Regions from separate parts of the Micromonospora sp. C41 genome, predicted to be linked through region 2. Evidence: riboswitches for the same ligand, from Rfam matches in the RefSeq annotation. Region 2 holds a riboswitch; the other holds the start of a gene.
The links. A riboswitch is a leader RNA that binds a small molecule or an ion and turns the genes downstream of it on or off. The one in region 2 is predicted to bind S-adenosylmethionine.
Positions count from the first base shown of each region.

Region 1: linked by a shared signal. The riboswitch ahead of KBX43_RS21975 (aminotransferase class V-fold PLP-dependent enzyme) and the one ahead of thrC (threonine synthase) in region 2 are both predicted to bind S-adenosylmethionine.

Region 1 is NZ_JAGPXP010000021.1:104,838-112,242, reverse strand. Features, by position in the region: gene KBX43_RS21975 (aminotransferase class V-fold PLP-dependent enzyme) at 110-1,372, opposite strand; SAM riboswitch class IV at 1,421-1,543, opposite strand; gene KBX43_RS21970 (PrsW family intramembrane metalloprotease) at 1,609-3,045, shown strand; gene KBX43_RS21965 (hypothetical protein) at 3,050-3,217, opposite strand; gene KBX43_RS21960 (co-chaperone GroES) at 3,311-3,658, opposite strand; gene KBX43_RS21955 (AI-2E family transporter) at 3,813-5,111, shown strand; gene KBX43_RS21950 (ATP-dependent DNA helicase) at 5,163-7,307, opposite strand.
Region 2 is NZ_JAGPXP010000049.1:4,233-11,637, forward strand. Features, by position in the region: gene KBX43_RS29880 (alpha/beta fold hydrolase) at 1-2,383, shown strand, start outside; gene KBX43_RS29885 (ABC transporter permease) at 2,383-3,291, shown strand; gene KBX43_RS29890 (DoxX family protein) at 3,442-3,891, shown strand; gene KBX43_RS29895 (DUF4232 domain-containing protein) at 3,947-4,576, opposite strand; gene KBX43_RS29900 (helix-turn-helix transcriptional regulator) at 4,619-4,927, opposite strand; gene KBX43_RS29905 (DMT family transporter) at 5,018-5,992, shown strand; SAM riboswitch class I at 6,065-6,197, shown strand; gene thrC (threonine synthase) at 6,210-7,405, shown strand, end outside.

The DNA.
Region 1 (7,405 bases), on a different contig from region 2:
TGGTACGGGGACGCCCCCACCGGGGCGTCCCCGTACCAAGATCTCTGGCTGTCGTGGGTGCGGACGGGCCGGTTGCTCTTGGGCGGGAGGGGGAGGGGGAGGGGTTGGGTTAGGGGAGGTGGGACAGGGCGGTCAGGAGGGCGTCGACCTGGGGCTCGGTGGTGCCCAGGCCCAGGCTGGCGCGCAGGGCGGTCGGGGGCAGGTCGGTGCGGCCGGTACGGGCGGCGGCCTCGGCCAGCAGGCGACGGGTCAGCGGGTGGGCGCAGAACAGGCCGTCCCGTACCCCGATCCGGTGTCGGCTCGCCAGGTGCGCGGCCACGTCGGCGGAGTCCCGCCCGGCGACCACGAAGCTGACGATCCCCACCCGGGGCGCGTCCGGGCCGAACATGCGCAGCTCGACCACGTCGGGCAGCGTGGCGAGGCCGCGGCGCAGCCGGGTCAGCAGCGCCTGTTCCCGTACGTGCAGCGCCTGCCGGTCGGCCTCGCCGAGCGCGGCGCAGACCGCCGCCAGCGCCACCGCGCCGAGCAGGTTCGGGGTGCCGGCCTCGTGCCGTGCCGGGCCGGTGGTCCAGCGCACCTCGTGCGTGGCCGCGCCGACGTGGCTGGTGGCGCCGCCACCGGCCAGGTACGGCGGGGCCGCGTCCAGCCAGTCCGCCCGCCCGGCGAGCACGCCCGCGCCGAACGGGGCGTACAGCTTGTGGCCGGACAGCGCCACGTAGTCCACGTCCAGCGCGGCCAGGTCGACCGGGGCGTGCGGGGCGAGCTGCGCGGCGTCGACCAGGATGCGGGCGCCGTGCCGGTGCGCGACCCGGGCCAGCTCGGCGATCGGCCACACCTCGCCGGTGACGTTGCCGGCGCCGGCGACCGCGACCAGGACCGGCAGGCCGGGCCGGGCGTCGCGGGCCAGCTCGCCGAGCGCCGCCGCGAGGGACCGGACCGCGCCGGCCGGGCTGTCCGGCACCGGCAGCCGTACCGAGCCGCGCGGCCAGGGCAGCAGGTTGGCGTGGTGCTCGCCGCCGAACGTGATCACGGTGGTGCCCGCGGGCAGCGCCCGGGCCAGCAGGTTCAGCGCGTCTGTGGTGTTCCGCGTGAAGATCACGTGGTCGTCGGGGCGGGCGCCGAGGAAGTCGCCGACGGTCTGCCGGGCCTGCTCGTAGGCGAGCGTGCAGCGCCGGGACAGCGCGCCCGCGCCGCGATGCACGCTCGCGTACCAGGGAAGGAGCCCGGCCACCGCGTCGGCCGCGGCCCGCGCGCACGGCGCGCTGGCGGCGTGGTCCAGGTTGATCTCCCCCGGTACGCCGAGCACGCCGAGCGGGTCGGGCCGGACCGGCGCGGGCAGCACTAGGGACGGGGGTACGAGAGTGAGGGTCATGGCGGAGCCTCCCGGGTCACAGGTGGACCCCGGGTGGTGCCGGGACGGGGTCCGCGCTTGCCCAGCACGCGGAGCGGCGCTGGGCCCGGTCATCACCCGGGGCACCCCACCGCGAACCTCGACGAGGGTTGCCGGCCAGCAAGCCGGGGCTTGACGCTGGCGCTCGTGACCTGTTCGGGAGCATAGCCGTAGCGTTCGGCCCGGACCAGTGGGTCGCGGGTGACTACGCTGACCGCATGGCCGACACCCCGCCCGGCGGAGCCCTGCCGCCGCCGCCCGCGCCCGCCGCCCCGTCGCCGGGGGCGCCGACGCCCCGGATGCCGCTGCGCCGGCTCGGCTGGCGGCGCTTCCTCGCGCTGGCCGGTGTGGTGCTGCTGATCGCGGCCGGCGCGCTGTTCATGGTCTTCACGCTGGGCGAGAGCCTCGGCGCCGAGGCGCTGCTGGTGGGCCTGGTCGCGGCGATCCTGCCGGTGCCGGTGCTGGTCTCCTGCTTCCTGTGGCTCGACCGCTACGAGCCGGAGCCGCTGAAATACCTGATCTTCTGCTTCGCGTGGGGCGCCTTCGTCTCCACCGCGATCTCGCTGCTGGTCAACGAGACCGGCGCGCGGCTGTTCGACGACCTGGGGCTGCCCGCCGCGCTGACAGCGGTGCTCGTCGCCCCGTTCATCGAGGAGCTGACCAAGGCGGCGGGCCCGCTCCTGGTGCTGATCTTCCGGCGCCGGGAGTTCTCCGGGATCACCGACGGCCTGGTCTACTGCGGGCTCTCCGCGGTCGGCTTCGCCATGGTCGAGAACATCCTCTACCTGGGCGGGTACGGCTACCGCACCGGCGTGGAGCAGTACGGCCCGGCCACCGGCGCGCAGCAGGTGATCGCGATCTTCATCGTCCGGATCCTGCTGTTCGGCTTCGCCCACCCGCTGTTCACCTCGATGACCGGCGTCGGGCTGGGCGTCGCGGCGCGTACCGCCGACCGGCGGGTACGGGTGCTCGCCCCGCTGGCCGGCCTGCTGCTGGCGATGATCCTGCACGGCACCTGGAACCTGCTGCCCTCGCTGGCCCAGGCCACCGGGCAGACGGTGATCGTGCTCTACGGGTACATCGGCGTGATGGTGCCGATCTTCTTCGCCATGGTGGGGCTGGCGATCTGGCTGCGCGCCTGGGAGGGCCGGCTCACCGAGCGCACGCTGCCGGACTACGTGCGGGCGGGCTGGCTCACCCCGCCCGAGGTGGCCGCGCTGGGCAGCCTGGGCCGCCGGCACGCGGCGCGTACGTGGGCCCGGCGGGTCGCCGGTGACGGCGGGGTGAAGGCGATGCGCGGCTACCAGTTCGCCGCGACCCGGCTCGCGCTGCTGCGCGACGGCATGCGCCGGGGACTGGACCGCAAACCCGCCGAGCGGGAACGGACAGCGCGGGAGGAACGGGAACTGCTGGAGGCGATCTCCGCGTACCGGTCGTTCTTCGTCGGCCGGGACCCGCAGGCGCCGGTCGGGGTCTGGGACGGTCAGCGCTACCACCTGCGGTTCCCGGACGGTTCGCAGCGCCCGGTGGAGGCGCCCGACGACCCGGTGGTGCCGATCCCGGTGGTGCTCGCCGCGCCGCCCGCGTACCCGCCGCCCGGCTACGGCCCGGGCGGCTGGCACGGCCCGGGCGCGCCCTGGCGTCCCGGGCGCTGACGGGTCAGCTCATCAGGCCGGTCAGGAAGTCGCCGAGCCCCTGGGCGATGGCCATGAGCGCGGCCCCGATCCCCCTGAACACCTGCGCGGCCCCGTCCGGACGGAACGCCATGAAGTAGATCAGGAACGCGAGGAATCCCCAGGCGAGGATCTTCTTGATCACTACCGGCATGGTGTCCCTCCCCAGGGCGCTCAGGTGCCTGGGCTTCCCGCCGGGAAGCGCCGCAAACGGCGCCGATGCCGGGTCGGAGGGTGGAGAGCCGGATCAGAGGTAGAGACCGGTGGAGCCGGCGGCGGTGCTCTCCACCCGCTCGGCCGCCACGGCGTGCACGTCCCGCTCGCGCAGGAGCACGTACGCCCGCCCGTGCAACTCGACCTCGGAGCGGTCGTCCGGGTCGAAGAGCACCCGGTCGCCGGCCACGATCGAGCGGACGTTCGGCCCGACGCCGACGGCTGTCGCCCAGGCCAGCCGCTTGCCCACGGCGGCGGTCGCGGGGATCACGATGCCGGCGGTGGAGCGGCGCTCGCCCTCGGCGCCCTCGGTGCGTACCAGCACGCGGTCGTGCAGCAGGCGGATCGGCAGCCCGGCGTCGAGACTCTGGTCGGCGGTCACGCGAAGACGCTACCGCGTGCCCGGCTGTCGATTCCGCCGTGGTTCGCAGGAGCGCCGGGCGGGCAATGTGTGGCCGAGCCGCCCTAGGGTGGGGCGAGCAGACGTATCCTGTGCCCCCTGCGACGTGGTGGGGCCGACTTTGCCGGAGGTGCGCTTGAGCCGCTTCGAGCGGATGCGCGGACGGCTCCGCCGCGCGTACGAGTCGGGCCGGGAGGCCGCCCGGACCCGCCGGGCCGACCCGGAAGCGGCGCCGGGGGAGGCAGGAGTGGCCTCGCCCGCGTCACCGGGACCGTCGGCGTCGCCGGAGGCGACTGTGGTGGGCGTCGAGCCGCCGGCCGCGATGCACTCCTCGACTGTGAGCCGGGACGACACCGAGGTGCCGCACGCGCTGCGGATCACCGCCGCTTGGTGCTGGCGGCTGATCGTGATCGGCATCGTGACCTGGGCGCTCATCAAGATCATCGGCACGATCAGCATCGTGATCATCCCGCTGACTGTCGCGCTGCTGCTCTCCGCGCTGCTCGCCCCGGCGGTCGGCTGGCTGCTCCGGGCCCGCCTGCCCCGCTCCCTGGCCACCGGTGTGGTGCTCGTCGGCGGCCTGGCCGCCGTGGTCGGCACGCTGACGCTGGTGGTCAACGAGTTCATCAAGGGCGTACCGGAGCTGAGCGAGAAGTCCTCGCAGGGCATCCGGCAGATCCAGGACTGGTTCAAGACTGGCCCGCTGCACCTGTCCGACAGCCAGCTCGACCGCTACATCAACGAGGCGCAGAACTGGATCAACGGCAACACCGAGCGGTTCACCAGCGGCGCGCTCAGCACCGCCGCCACGCTGGCCGAGGTGCTCACCGGCACCGTGCTCGTGCTGTTCGCCACGTTCTTCTTCCTGCGCGACGGCAACTCCATCTGGCGGTTCCTGGTCCGGCTGCTGCCGGTCGCGGCCCGCTGGAAGGTCGACGACGCCGGTCGCGCGTCCTGGGCGACGCTCGGCGCGTACGTGCGGGCCACCGTGCTGGTCGCCTTCATCGACGCGGTCGGCATCGGCATCTTCCTGGTGCTGTTCGACATCCCGTTCGCGTTCCCGCTGGCCGCGCTGGTTTTCCTGGGCGCGTTCATCCCGATCGTCGGCGCGTTCCTGTCCGGCGTGGTCGCAGTGCTGGTCGCGCTCGTCGACAGCGGCCCGGTGACCGCGTTGATCATCCTCGGCGTGGTGGTCGGGGTGCAGCAGGTAGAGGGCCACGTGCTCCAGCCGCTGATCATGGGCCGGGCGGTGGCCATCCACCCGCTCGCCGTGATCATCGGCATCGCCGCGGGCGTGGTGCTGGCCGGCATCGCCGGCGCGCTGGTCGCGGTGCCGCTGATCGCCGTGCTCAACACCGCGGTCCGGCGGCTCGCCGCGCGTACCGTGCCGGACACCCCACCGGACGCGGTGGTGGTCGCCTCCCAGGCGCCCTGACCCGCACGATCCCCTGACGCCCGTGTCGCCCCGCCCGGGGAGGCGCGGGCGTCAGCTCTTGGCGAGCCGTTCCAGCGCGCCCCGGGCCACCTCGGGCCGGGTGGTGTACCAGAACGGCGGCAGCGAACGGCGCAGGAACGGGCCGTACCCGCGCGCCGTCTCCAGCCGCGAGTCGAGCACCGCCACCACGCCCCGGTCGCCGGTGGCCCGGATCAGCCGGCCGACGCCCTGGGCCAGCCGGACCGCCGCGATCGGCACGCTCACCGCCGCGAAACCCGAGCCGCCACCGGCGTCCACCGCCGCGGCGCGCGCCGCGGCGAGCGGCTCGTCCGGCCGGGGGAACGGCAACCTGTCGATCACCACGAGCTGGCAGGCGTCGCCCGGCACGTCCACCCCCTGCCAGAGCGACATCACCCCGAACAGGCAGCTCTCCCGCACCTCGCGGAACCGGCGCACCAGCAGCGGCAGCGCCTCCTCGCCCTGCAGCAGCACGGGCAGGTCGGTCCGCGCGCGGACCAGCTCCGCCGCCTGCTGCGCGGCCCGTCGCGACGAGAAGAGCCCGAGGGTACGACCACCGAGCGCCCCGACCAGCGCCAGCAGCTCCTCACCGGCCGGCCCGGGCAGCCCGGAGATGCTGGGGCGGGGCAGGTGCGCGGCCACGTACAGGATGCCCTGCCGGGCGTAGTCGAACGGTGAGCCGACGTCCAGCGAACTCCAGCCCGGCCCCTCGGTGGCCGGCACGGTGCCGATCGACGCCCGGCTGCCCTCGGCGGCGGCCACCGGCGGCGTGACCGGGGTGCGGCCCGCGGCGGCAGCGGTGGCGATCGCGGCGGCGGCCGGGGACGGCGGGGCGGGCGGCGGCGCGTCCAGCCCCAGCGCCCGGGCCACCGTGTCGAAGCGGCCGCCCAGCGCCAGCGTCGCCGAGGTGGCGACGACCGTGCGCTCGTCGTACAGGTGGGTGGCGAGCGTGCCCGCGACCGACAGCGGCGCGACCACGAGTGCTCGGCGGCTGCCGTTGTCCGGCTTCTCGACCCAGGCGACGTCGTGGTCGGCCTCCTCCAGCAGCCGCTGCGCGGTGGTGGACAGTTCGTCCAGCACCGCCTTGGCCTGCTGCTTGCGTACCGGGTCGGGGTCGTCGGACTTCACGTCGCCGATCGCCTCCAGCGCGGCCCGGGTCGCCGAGTCCAGCAGCGTGCACGCCTCGCGCAGCGCGGACGGCAGACCGGCGGTGAGCCGCCCGGCCGGCGCCTCGGCCAGCCCCACGGCGAGCGCGTCACCGGCCTCGGTGAGCCGCTCGGCCAGGTCCGGGCGCAGCAGCGGCCGGGCCCGGCGGGTGGACCTGTCGATCAGCTCCGGCACCAGCTCGGCCTGGGCCGCCGAGGAGACCCGGTCGGCCAGCTCGTGCGCCTCGTCCACCACCAGCAGCTTGTGCGGCGGCACGATGTGCCGACCGGCGAGCATGTCGACGGCGAGCAGGCTGTGGTTCGTCACCACGATGTCCGCCTCGCGGGCGCGCGCCCGGGACGCCTCCGCGAAGCACTCCTGACCGAACGGGCAGCGGCTCGCGCCCACGCACTCGCGCGCCGGCATGGAGACGGTGCGCCACACCTGGTCGTCCACGCCCGGATCCAGCTCGTCCCGGTCGCCGGTGGCGGTCTCCTCGGCCCAGTCACGCAGCCGCTGCACCTGCTTGCCCAGGCGGCCCGCCTCGCCGAGCCACTTGGTGCCGCCGTTGCCGGGGCGCGGCGCGTCGAAGAGCGCGTCGTCCGGCTCGTCCTCGACCGAGCTGTCCAACCTCGCCAGGCACAGATAGTGGTGGCGACCCTTCAGCACGGCGAACGTGGGGCGCCGGCCCAGCACCGGCTCGACCGCGTCGGCCAGCCGGGGCAGGTCGTGCTCGACCAGCTGGGACTGCAACGCCAGCGTGGCGGTGGAGACCACCACCGGCCCGTCCACCGTCAGCGCCGGCGCGAGGTAGGCCAGGGACTTGCCGGTGCCGGTGCCAGCCTGCACCAACAGGTGCTCGCCGGAGGCGATGCTGCGCTCGATCGCCTCGGCCATCTGCTGCTGACCGGGCCGGGCCGCGCCGCCGGGAACCGCGCCCACCGCGGCGGTCAGCAGCTCCCCGGCGCCGGCGCGACCACTGCGGCGCTTCTTCGGGACGGCCGGGCCGGTGGCGGTGCGGGACGGGGTCACCGTGCGACCGTACCCGCCGGCACCGACGGGGGTCCGGTCGCTCCGGCGGCGTGGCGGGACGGCGGGTCGCGTCCGGTTACCTCCCGATCGCGTGGCGT
Region 2 (7,405 bases):
CGGCGTGGTCGGCGGCTCGTACGGCGGCGGCCTGGCCCTGCTGCTGGCCGCGCAGGACCAGCGGGTCGACGCGATCGTCCCGATGATCACCTGGAACGACCTGTCCCGCGCGTTCCTGCCGGAGAGCACCGGCCGGCAGCCCACCGACGGCGTGTTCAAGAAGGGCTGGGCGGGGATCTTCTTCGGTGGCGGCGGGAACGCCGGCTCCGGTCCGGCCGGGCTCTCCGGGGCCACCGCCGCCGCGCCGGAGGGCGCGCCCGAGTCGGCCGGACCGCCGAGCCCGCAGCCGGGCGCCGGTCCCGGTACCGGCTCCGGTCGCGCGCCGGCCGGCGCCGCCGACCCGTCCTGCGGGCGCTTCGCCGCCGACGTCTGCGCCGCGTACCTGCGCATCGCGACCACGGGCCGGGCCGACGCGGCGGCGGTCGAGCTGCTGCGCCGGTCGTCGCCGGCCGGCGTGCTGGACCGGATCAAGTCCCCGACGCTGCTGGTCCAGGGCGAGGCGGACACGCTCTTCCCGCTGGCCGAGGCGGACGCCAACGCGCGGGGCATCGCCGCCGCCGGCACGCCGGTGCGGGTCGCCTGGTTCACCGGCGGCCACGACGGCGGCTCCGGACCCACCTCCGACTCCGACCGGGTGAAGTTCCTGACCGCGCAGTGGCTCGACCACTACGTCAAGGGGGACGGGGCGGCGCCCGGCGACACGTTCACGTTCTCCCGCATCGCCGGGTTCGACGCGCTCGACCGGGGCCTGGTCGCCACCGGCTTCCGTACCGCCGACTATCCGGGCCTGGCCGGGGAGGACCGCCGCGAGGTCACGCTCGCCGGTCCGCCCCAGCCGGTCGCCGTACCGCCCAACGGCAACCCGGCGGCGATCTCCTCGGTGCCGTTCGCCGGCGCGCTCGGCTCGCTGCTGGACGGCGTGGCCGGTGACATCCCGGGCCAGCACGCCCGCTTCGAGTCCGCGCCGCTGGACGAGCCGGTCGACGTGGTGGGCGCGCCCACGGTGCGGATCCGGGCCGCCTCCCCGACCGGCGAGGCGGTGCTGTTCGTGAAGCTCTACGACGTCGACCCGCAGGGGGCGGCCACGCTGCCGTCCGGCCTGGTCGCGCCGGTGCGCCTGACCGGCCTGCCCAGCTCCGTCGACGCGGCCACGCCGGTCACCGTCACGCTGCCGGGGATCGTCCGCCGGGTCGAGGCCGGGCACCGGCTGCGGCTCGTGGTGGCGACGTCGGACCAGGCGTACGCCTCGCCGGCCGAGCCGGCCGTGCACACGGTGGCGCTGGCCGACGGGCCGCTGACGCTGCCCACCGTCGAGGCCACGCCCATCCCCACCACGGCAGTGGTGTGGCGCTGGGCGCTGGCCGGGCTGCTCGCCGCAATCGTGCTCGGGCTCGTCGTGGTCGTGCTGCTCACCCGCCGCCGGCACCGCCGCCAGGACAACTCCGTGCACCCGGAGTACGCGGGCGTCCCGCTCGCCGTGCGCAACCTGCGCAAGGAGTACGCGGACGGCTTCGTCGCGGTCTCCGACGTCGACTTCGAGGTGCACCCCGGGCAGGTGGTCGGCCTGCTCGGCCCCAACGGCGCGGGCAAGACCACCACGCTGCGGGTGCTGATGGGGCTGACCCAGCCCACCGCCGGGGAGATCTACGTCTTCGGGCACCGGCTGGTGCCCGGCTCGCCGGTGCTGTCCCGGATCGGCGCGCTGGTCGAGGGGCCGGGCTTCCTGCCGCACCTGTCCGGCCTGGACAACCTCAAGGCGTACTGGCGGGCGACCGGGCGGCCGTGGGAGGACGCGCACTTCGACGAGGCGCTGGAGATCGCCGGCCTGGGCGACTCGGTGCACCGGCGGACGAGGAAGTACAGCCACGGCATGCGGCAGCGGCTGGCCATCGCCCAGGCCATGCTCGGCCTGCCCGAGCTGCTGGTGCTGGACGAGCCGACGGACGGGCTGGACCCGCCGCAGATCGCCGAGATGCGCCGGGTGCTCCAGCGCTACGCCACCGACGGCCGGGCGGTGCTGGTCTCCAGCCACCTGCTGGCCGAGGTGGAGCAGACCTGCACGCACGCCGTGGTGGTGAACAAGGGCCGGATCGTCGCCTCGGGTCCGGTCGAGGAGATCGTCGGCGAGTCGCCGAGCGTGCTGTTCGAGGTGAGCGACCCGGACGCGGCGCGTACGGTGCTCGACCGGCTCGACGGCGTACGGGTGCTGCCCGACGCCGAGGGCGCGCTGGTGGTCGACACCAACGGCACCGCGCGCAGCGAGGTGGTGGCCGAGCTGGTCCGGGCCGGTATCGGAGTGGACCGGGTGGTGCCCCGGCGCCGCCTGGAGGACGCGTTCCTCGCCCTGGTCGGCGAGAACTCTCGGGGAAGCGGGGACCGGTGATGGCGGGTTCGTCTGTGGCATCGTCGCCTGGTGGCGGCACGTCCGGGCCCGGCGCGGGCGGTGCGGCGGCCGGTTACCGGCCCTCGGCCACGCTTCCGTTCGCCGCGGAGTTCCGGCGGCAGGCGTCGCGCCGGCGTACCCAGCTCGCGCTGGGGTTCATGGTGCTGCTGCCGCTGATCATCCTGGTGGCGTTCCAGTTCGACTCCGGGGACGACGACCGCGGCGGGCGGGGCGAGTTCTCCAGCCTGGCCGACCTGGCCACCTCGGGCGGGCTCAACTTCACCCTGTTCTCGATCCTGGTCTCCGCGTCGTTCCTGCTGGTCGTGGTGGTGGCGTTGTTCTGCGGCGACACGGTGGCCAGCGAGGCGAGCTGGGGCAGCCTGCGCTACCTGCTGGCGGTGCCGGTGCCCCGGGCCCGGCTGCTCGCGGTGAAGCTGGTCGTCGCGCTCGCGTACTCCGGGCTGGCGCTGCTGTTGCTCGCGGGCACCGCGCTGCTGGTCGGCACGCTGCGGTACGGCTGGAAGCCGTTGAGCAGCCAGGTCTCGGCCGAGCTGGCCCCGGCCGACGGCTTGCTGCGGCTGCTCGGGGTGCTCGGGTACCTGGCGGTGGTGCTGCTGGTGGTGGCCGGGCTGGCGTTCCTGCTGTCGGTGACCACCGATGCCGCGCTCGGCGCGGTCGGTGGCGCGGTGCTGCTCTGGATCCTGTCCAGCATCCTGGATCAGATCACCGCGCTGGGCGGGCTGCGGAACCTGCTGCCCACCCACTACAGCAGCGCCTGGCTGGGGTTGCTGTCCACGCCGATGCAGACCGACGACGTGGTCAAGGGCGCGTTCTCGGCAATCGTCTACGCCACGTTGTTCTGGAGCCTGGCCTTCTGGCGTTTCACCCGCAAGGACGTCACCAGCTGAGGTGACTGTCGGGGGTACCCGCATTGGCGCGTCCGCCCATATCATGGGAGCGTTCCCATGCAATTGTCCCGCCTGCAAAGAAATTGATTAACATCGATACGTGCAATCGCCATCCTGGAGCGGTCAAACACCCGCCCCAGGAGGTCACACATGATTCCGACCCAGCTCAGCGGCCCTGTCCTGTCCCTGTTCCGCGCTGTTGTGGGGCTGCTGTTCCTATGCCACGGCGCGGCGTCGATATTCGGCGTCCTCGGCGGTAACCGAGGCTCCGGCGAGGCCGTCCCGTTCGCCACCTGGCCCGGTTGGTGGGCGGCGCTGATCCAGCTCGTCTGCGGCGTGCTGGTGCTCGTCGGCCTGCTCACCCGTCCGGCCGCGCTGCTCGCCTCCGGTTCGATGGCGTACGCGTACTTCACTGTGCACCAGCCGGAGAACCTGATGCCGCTGCAGAACGGCGGCGAACTGGCGGCGCTCTTCTGCTGGTCGTTCCTGCTGGTCGCCGTGCTCGGCCCGGGCAACTGGGCGCTGGACGCGCTGCTCGCCCGCCGCCGCGCCGCCCCGGCCGAGCCCGCCACCGCGTCGCCCGCGTCGGTCCCGGCCTGAGCCGCCGTCCGGCGAGATCGCGGTACGGGAGGGCGCTTCCGTACCGCGATCTGAGTCAGAGCGGGTTGACCGGCGAGGTCGAGGGGGCCGGTGGATCGGAGCGCGGGGGCGCCTGCGTCGCCGGGTCGGCGTCGCGGCGCTTCCAGGCGCTGACGCCGAGCCGGCCGGTGTTCCCGAGGTCGATCGGCCCGTCCAGCTCGACCGGGTACGCCGGCCGGCCGGTCGACGGGGCGACGTCGAGTTCGGCGCCCGCGGTGGCCACCACGGTCGGGTCGGTGACGAGGTTGCGCCAGATCAGCGCCGCGCCGGCCCGTTCGCCCGGCGCCAGCACGATCCGCGTGGGCGGGTGGTCGAAGCCGGCGGTGATCGGCGCGGCGCCCGGGATGATCCGTACCGTTATCGCGTCCCCGTCGGCGTCCCGGAGCGCGACCGCCGGATAGCCACGCAGCTCGTACGGGCGGTCGCCGCAGTTGACCAGGTCCAGGCCCATCGCCCGCAGCCCCATCGCCGCGCTCACCCCGAGCCCGGTGATCCGGATGCCCTCCGGGGAGCACGTGGCGGCGGGCTCGGCGCCGGGCCGGGGTGGCGCCGACGGCGGCCCGTCGACCGGGGCCGGTGCCGGGGTGCAGCCGGCGAGCAGTGCCGCGCCGGCGAGGAGCCCGATCCGGGCAGTCGCCTTCCGCATCAGGCGATCATGTCATCCCGCCGGGAGTGGCGGGGAGGCTGATCATTGCGGCCGGGCGGGCGCGGTGAGGACGGCGTCGAGCAGGCCCGGGTAGAGGCGGTCCAGCTCGTCGCGGCGCAGCCGCACGTACCGGGTGGTGCCCGCGATGCGGGTGCGGGTCAGGCCCGCCTCGCGCAGCACCTTCAGGTGGTGGCTGCGGGTGGCCTTGGAGACGCCGAACTCGAACGAGCCGCAGGCGTGCTCCCCGCCCGGCGCGAGCGCGCGCACGATCTGCAGCCGCACGTCGTCGGCCAGCGCCGCCAGCACGGCGGTGACCGGGACCTCGCGCAGCTCGGGTTCGTGCAGCTCCATGTGACTACGATAACCCATGTTCGACAATCGTCGAACAAGCTCCTAGAGTCGTGGCGTTTGGTTCGACGATACTCGAACATAGGAGCTGGGATGCGCTTCCGTTCCGCCGCCTTCCCGATCTTCGCAGTGCTCAGCTGGGGCGTCATGTTCCCCGTGCTGGCGAGCGCGCTGACCCGGGTGGACGCCCTCAACCTGACCACCGCCCGGTACGTCCTCGCCACCGCCGTGCTGGTCGCCCTGCTGCTGGCCCGCGAAGGGCTGGCCGCACTCGCCACGCGCGGGCGCGCGGCCGAGGTGTGGCTGCTCGGCGCACTCGGCTTCGCCGGCTTCAACACGCTGACGAACCTCGCCCTCGGCCACGCCACCCCGCAGCAGATCGCGCTGTTCGGCGCCACCGTGCCGCTGATCACCCAGCTGGTCCGCTGGGCGCGCGACGGCGTACGCCCCCGCCCGGCGCTGCTCGGACTGGCACTGGTGGCCCTGGTCGGCGTCGGCCTGGTGATCACCCGCGGCCGGCTGGACGGGCTCGGACAGTTCGGCGTCGGCGGGCTGCTCATGCTGGGCGCGGTGATCGGCTGGGCCTTCTACACGCACGGCGCGAGCCGGTTCCCCGAATGGTCGGCGCTGCGCTACACCACGCTGACCGCCGTCACGGGCATGCTCGCCATGCTCGCCGCCAGCGCCGTCGCCGACCTCACCGGGCTCCAGCACGCGCCGGCCGCCGCCGACCTCGTCGCGGTCGCCCCCCAACTGGCGTACGCGGTGCTGATCGCCGCCGTCCTCGCGGTGCTGGCCTGGAACACCGGTGTACGGCGACTCGGCCCGGCCGACGCCGCGCTGTTCATGAACCTGGTGCCGGTGGTCACGTTCGCGGTGCAGATCCTGCGCGGGTACCGGCCGGTCGCGATCGAGCTGGTGGGTGCCGGGCTGACCATCGCCGCCCTGGTGGCCGCGAACCTGGTCACCCGTACCCGCCCGGCAGCCGTGACCACGACGGCGCCGGAGCCGCTCGCGGTGGTGGACCGGCCCGCCGTGGTGGAGCCGGCCGCGGTGGTCGGACGCTGAGCCGGCCCACAGCGTGGGATCCCGGGGTGGCGCGGCCGTGAGCAGCGCATAGACTCGGCGGCACAACTGAATACCTCATCCAGAGGGGCTGAGGGATACGGCCCGACGACGCCCCGGCAACCACCCGCACGCTCGACGACGAGCGGCAGCGGGCAGGTGCCAATTCCGTCCCCGCCGCACCCGGCGATGCGGGGAAAGATGAGAGGAAATCCTCGACATGACGTCGACGCTTCCCGCCGCCACCGGCATCGACACCACCCTCAGCCCGGCCCGCGCCCTGGTCTGCCGCGCCTGTTCGGCGCGCTACCCGCTGGCCGCCCAGCACGCCTGTTACGAGTGCTTCGGGCCGCTGGAGGTCGACTACGACACCGCCGCGCTCGCCACCGTCACCCGGGAGCAGATCGAGGCCGGTCCGGCGAACATCTGGCGGTACGCGGCGCTGCTGCCGGCCGGTCAGGACCCGGACACCCGGGTCACGCTCGACCCGGGGCTGACCCCGCTGGTCGCCGCCCCGAACCTCGCCGCCGAGCTGGGACTCACCGCGCCGCTGTGGGTCAAGGACGACAGCGCGAACCCCACCCACTCGTTCAAGGACCGGGTCGTCTCGGTGGCGCTGACCGCGGCCCGGCAGCTCGGCTTCACCCGCTATGCCTGCGCCTCCACCGGCAACCTCGCCAACTCCGTCGCCGCACACGCGGCCCGGGCCGGCGTGCCGTCTGTCGTCTTCATCCCCGGCGACCTGGAGCAGGGCAAGGTCGTCACCACCGCTGTCTACGGCGGTGACCTGGTCGCCATCGACGGCTCGTACGACGACGTGAACCGGCTCTGCGGCGAACTGGTGGAGACCGACGAGTTCGAGGACACCGCGTTCGTCAACGTGAACGTGCGGCCCTACTACGCCGAGGGCTCCAAGACGCTCGGCTACGAGGTGGCCGAGCAGCTCGGCTGGCGGATCCCGGCCCAGGTGGTCATCCCGATGGCCAGTGGCGAGCTGCTCACCAAGATCGACAAGGCGTTCGCCGAGCTGGTCGAGATCGGCCTGGTCGAGGCGCCGGCCGGTGGCTGGAAGGTGTTCGGCGCGCAGTCGGCCGGCTGCAACCCGATCGCCACCGCGCTGCACGGCGACACCGACACGATCACGCCGGTCAAGCCGACCGGCATCGCCAAGTCGCTGAACATCGGCGACCCCGCCGCCGGGCTGTACGCGCTGGAGGCGGTGCGCCGTACCGGCGGCTGGATGGACTACGCCGACGACGACGAGATCCGCGCCGGCATCCGGCTGCTCGCCCGTACCACCGGGGTGTTCGCCGAGACGGCGGGCGGCGTGACGGTCGCGGTGTTGCGCAAGCTGGTCGAGTCGGGCCGGCTCGACCCGTCCGCCGAGACGGTCGTGTTCAACACCGGCGAGGGCCT